2 regions of the Amycolatopsis sp. Poz14 genome follow, and region 2 is predicted to be linked to the other one. Evidence: riboswitches for the same ligand, from Rfam matches in the RefSeq annotation. Region 2 holds a riboswitch; the other holds the start of a gene.
The links. Region 2 has a riboswitch for cobalamin ahead of metE (5-methyltetrahydropteroyltriglutamate--homocysteine S-methyltransferase). Riboswitches for the same ligand answer to the same signal wherever they lie in the genome.

Region 1: another riboswitch for cobalamin. It lies ahead of FKO37_RS05135 (hypothetical protein); the one in region 2 lies ahead of metE (5-methyltetrahydropteroyltriglutamate--homocysteine S-methyltransferase).

The regions. Positions count from the first base shown of each region.
Region 1 is NZ_JACLHD010000001.1:1,023,325-1,025,708, forward strand. It holds gene FKO37_RS05130 (Gfo/Idh/MocA family protein) at 1-639, opposite strand, end outside; cobalamin riboswitch at 687-817, shown strand; gene FKO37_RS05135 (hypothetical protein) at 830-1,480, shown strand; gene FKO37_RS05140 (CbiQ family ECF transporter T component) at 1,467-2,384, shown strand, end outside.
Region 2 is NZ_JACLHD010000001.1:7,652,969-7,655,352, reverse strand. It holds gene metE (5-methyltetrahydropteroyltriglutamate--homocysteine S-methyltransferase) at 1-1,428, opposite strand, end outside; cobalamin riboswitch at 1,526-1,748, opposite strand; gene FKO37_RS35535 (ribonucleotide-diphosphate reductase subunit beta) at 1,924-2,384, opposite strand, start outside.

The sequences.
Region 1 (2,384 bases), 6.6 Mb from region 2:
GTGTTCGAGCAGCAGTTGCCACAGGTCTTCGGGACCGCGGTGGGCGGCAAGGACGTCGGTGATCGGGCCGAGGGCGGCATCGAGCAGGTCGAACGCGTGCGGGCCGATGTCGGCGAGCGCGCCGCCGGCCGGATCCTGCCGCCAGGCCGAGGTCGCGTATTTGCCGCTGAGCAGTGCGCCCGACAGCCAGTGCACGCTGCCGCCTCGCCAGCCGCCAGCCGCGGTGACGCCGTCCAGCCAATCGCGCGTTTGCTGCGCGAACCGCAGCGTCAGCATCACCAGCGAAGCGACGCCAGCGGACGTCACGGCGTCCGCGAGACGCTGCGCCGTGGCCAGGTCGGGGGCGATCGGTTTCTCCAGGATCAGGTGCTTGCCCGCCTCCGCGGCCCGGGTCGCCAGTTCGGCCTGCACGGTCGGCGGCACGGCGAACGCGAGCGCGTCGACCTGCTCGAACAGCTCGTCCAGATCGCTGGTGGGCACGGCGTCGTAGGCCTGCGCCAGCGCGGTGGCGGCCTCCGGCCTTCGGCTCCACACAGCACTGAGCACGGTCCCCGGATGGTCCGCGAGCCCGGGGGCGTGCACCGTGGTGGCCCACGGTCCGGTTCCTACGAGGCCGACGCGCAGCTGGTCCTGTCCCACGCCCGGAAGTGTAGGTGTGTCCGCGGTCGCTTCCGGCGCGGCCTGCGGTGCGTTAACGTCGACAAGTTCTTCGCCACGAACGGGGGAAGCCGGTGGGAATCCGGCGCTGGCCCGCAACCGTGAGCGGCCCCGCGAGGGACCGCGAGCCGGATCGCCCGTCGTGGTCCGATCGATGCGAGGTACATCTGACATGCGGTTCGTGCACGCGCGGCACTGGGGGCGAGTCCTCGCCGGCTGCGCTCTTCTCGTCGCTACCGGTCTCGGCGGTGCTTCTTCCGCCTCGGCCACCACGCCCGGCAAGGGCACCGACGGCTACTGCCAGGACGACAACGGCGTCACGGTGATCGTCGATTTCCAGGGGCTTGGCGGGGAAACCCTCATCCGGTGCGCGCCGGGCAAGCAGGAAAACGGCGTCACCGCACTGCAAAACGCCGGCTTCGAACTCACCGGCGCGGGCAAATACGGCCTGGCCGTGATGTGCAAGATCGAGAGCAAGCCCGCGGATCAGACCTGCACCGGCATGCCGCCGGAGAAGGCGTCGTGGAGCTTCTGGACCGCCACCAACGGCGGCAAATGGCAGTCGGCGCAGGTCGGCGCGCAGAGCTGGAAGCCGCCCGCCGGAGCATTCGAGGGCTGGTCGTTCGCGATCGGCAAGTCCTACACCGAGTATCCGCCGCCGCGCACCGAACCGGTGCGCAAGGCCAACGCGCCCGCGCAGGCTCCGGCGTCCACTTCGGACAGCGGGTTCTCGTGGGGACTGGTGATCGGCATCGTGGTCGTCGTGCTGCTCGTGGCGGCCGGGACGGTCGTCGCGGTGCGCCGCAGGCGTGCTGGGCAGTAGTCCGCGAGCGCTCCATCCCGGCGCGTGGTGGGTGTGGGCGCTCGCGCTCGCCGTCGCCGCGAGCCGGACCACGAACCCGGTGCTGCTCGCTTTGGTGATCGCGGTGGCCGGGTTCGTCGTGGTGCTCCGCCGCGGCGACGCGCCGTGGGCGCTGGCGTTCCGGATGTACGCCTGGATCGCCGCGGTGATCCTGGCATCGCGCGTGCTGTTCCGGATCCTGATCGGCGGCGAGGACGGCGGCCACATCCTGTTCACGCTGCCGACCATCCCGTTGCCGAGCGTCGCGGCCGGCATCCAGCTCCTCGGCCCCACCTCGGCCGAGGAGCTGCTCGGCGGGCTTTACGACGGGCTCCGGCTGGCGACGATCGTGCTCTGCGTCGGTGCCGCGAACGCGTTGGCGAACCCGAAACGCCTGCTCAAGGCGGTACCCGGGGCGCTGTATGAGGTGGGGACGGCGGTGACCGTCGCGCTGTCGGTGGCCCCGCAGCTGGTCGAGAGCGTGCAGCGGGTGCGTCGGGCGCGGCGGCTGCGCTCCGGGAAGACGCGTGGCTTCCGGTTCGTGAAGGGGATTTTCGTGCCGGTGCTCGCCGACGCCATGGACCGGTCGCTGCAACTCGCGGCGGCCATGGATTCCCGCGGCTACGGGCGGCGCGGCTACCTCTCCCCGCGCGTCCGGATGCTGATCGCGACCTGCGTGCTGGCCGGTTTGGTCGGCGTCGCGGTCGGGGTTTACGGCGTCCTCGACGGGTCCGCGTCGTGGCTTGGCGTGCCGATGCTCATCGCCGGGCTGGTGCTGGCCGCCGCCGGATTCGTGCTCGGCGGACGGCAGATCCGCCGCACGACCTACCGGCCCGATCCGTGGCGGCTGCCGGAAACGCTGGTCGCGCTGTGCGGCGTCGCGACC
Region 2 (2,384 bases):
TAGGCCGAGGTCTTCCTGCAGCCGTACGACGCGGTCGATTTCGGTGCGCATCGCGGTGCGGTAGGCGGTGTCGTCGAGTTTGCCCGCGCGGTGTGCGGCTCGGGCTCGGCGGACCTCGCTGGTTTGCGGGAAGGAGCCGATTGTGGTGGTCGGGAGTGGGGGCAGGTTCAGTGATTGTTGTTGTGCCGCAGCGCGTTCTGCATACGGCGCGCGGACGGTGTCTACTGGGCGGAGTGCGTTGACTCGTGCACGGACGTTGGCGTCGTTGAGTTCGGCGGCTCCGGCTCGGTCGGCGGCCGCGGCTCGGGCTGGAGTGAGGTCTGCGGTCTCTCCGCTGAGGGCTCGGCCTAGCAGGACGACCTCGTCCACCTTTTGCTTCGCGAACGCCAGCCAGTTCTTGAGGCGCGGGGCGAGGTCTGTTTCCGCGTTCACGTCGTAGGGGACGTGAAGTAGCGAGCACGACGTTGAGATGCTCACGTGTGCGGCGGTGTCTCGCAGTTGTGCTGCGTGGGCTAGTGCGACGTCTGGGTCGGTGCGCCAGACATTTCGGCCGTCTACTACTCCGGCTAGGACTTCCTTGTCTCGCAGTGCTCCTTCTGCTGCAATTTTGTCCACAAAGGACTCATCGGTTACCAGGTCCACGGCTATTGCTTCGATGGGGGAGCGGGCCAGGACGCCCAGTGCTCGGCCGAGGCCGCCGAAGTATCCGGCTGCCAGGAGTTTCGGGCGGTGGGTTTCCTTGGCCAGCCAGTGGTAAGCGCGGGTGAGTGCGTTGAACTCCGGCGTGGTTCGGTCTGTCGCGAAGGCTGGTTCGTCCAACTGGACCCATTCGACGCCCTCGTCGGCCAGCTTGCCCAGAAGTTCGGCGTAGGCGGGCAGTAGTTCGTCCAGCAGTTCCAGCGGGGTGAAGCCGGGTTCGGTGGGCTTGGCCAGCAGTAGGAAAGTGACCGGTCCGACGAGTACCGGGCGTGGCGTGATGCCTAGCGCTTGTGCTTCGCGGACTTCGTCGATCGGGGCGGTGCCGGTGAGTGCGAAGCGGGAGTCCGGGCCTAGTTCGGGGACCAGGTAGTGGTAGTTGGTGTCGAACCACTTCGTCATTTCGAGGGCGGGTGCGTCCGGGACTCCCCGCGCGGCGGCGAAGTAGGTGTCCAGTGGCGACAGGCCCAGCAGGGTGAAGCGGTCCGGCAGAGCGCCGAAGAGGGCGGCGGTGTCCAACACCTGGTCGTAGAGCGAGAAAGTGCTGGACGGGATTGAGTCGAGGCCCTGGTCTCGCAGGGCTGTCCAGGTTTGCTCGCGCAGCTGCCGTCCGGCGGTCAGGAGGTCTTCTTCGGTGGTTTTTCCTGACCAGTAGGACTCGAGTGCTCGTTTGAGTTCTCGGGCTGGGCCGATCCGCGGATAGCCGAGAATCGTGGTGCCGATCGTGGTCACAGCAATGCATCCTCACGTGCTCGCCGGAAGAGTCCGGGCACGCGGAAGTCGTGCTTCGGTCGGTGCCCTTCCCGCGAGGCCCGGACTCACGCACGCCGTCGGCGTGCGTGCCATTGGCAGGTATTCGGACTCGTGGGCGTATCGCTCGTGCCTACCGGCTGTCGCTTCCCGGGCTGGGCGCCCAGTGCTTTACCGCGTTTCGCGGTGACAGCTTTCGTTCCCACATACCGCTGCGGGGCAGTCCCGGAATCGCACCGGGTTCCCTGTTGCCTCGCCGGGACGCGGCTGCGTCCTGGCGAACCAGTGGCGGGGCTGAGCTTAGCGGTTTCCGCGCGGATCCGGCACAAGCCGGACGCGGCTCCCGGATGGCGGGATTCAGTGCGGCCTCGGACCACGCAGTGGTGGCGAAACAGACCGGCTCGCCGAAACGCGACTCGGCCCCGCCCTGGCGAACCAGGACGGGGCCGAGTGTTCAGCGTTGTGCCGGAACCGGGATCAGTCCCAGTCGAGTGCGCCGCCGGACTGGTATTCGATGACGCGGGTTTCGAAGAAGTTCTTCTCCTTCTTCAGGTCCATCGCCTCCGACATCCACGGGAACGGGTTTTCGTTCTCGCCATAGATCGGGGTGAGGCCGATCTGCTGGGCGCGCCGGTCGGTGATGAAGTGCATGTACTGCTCGCACAGGTCAGCCGACAGGCCGAGCATGCCGCGCGGCATGGTGTCTCGGGCGTACTTCACTTCGAGCTCGCACGCGTCCTGCAGCATTCCGCGCACCTCGGCCTGGAACTCCTCGGTCCACAGGTGCGGGTTCTCGATCTTGATCTGGTTGATGCAGTCGATGCCGAAGTTCAGGTGGATCGACTCGTCGCGCAGGATGTACTGGTACTGCTCGGCGATGCCGACCATCTTGTTCCGCCGGCCCAGCGACAGGATCTGCGCGAAACCGGTGTAGAACC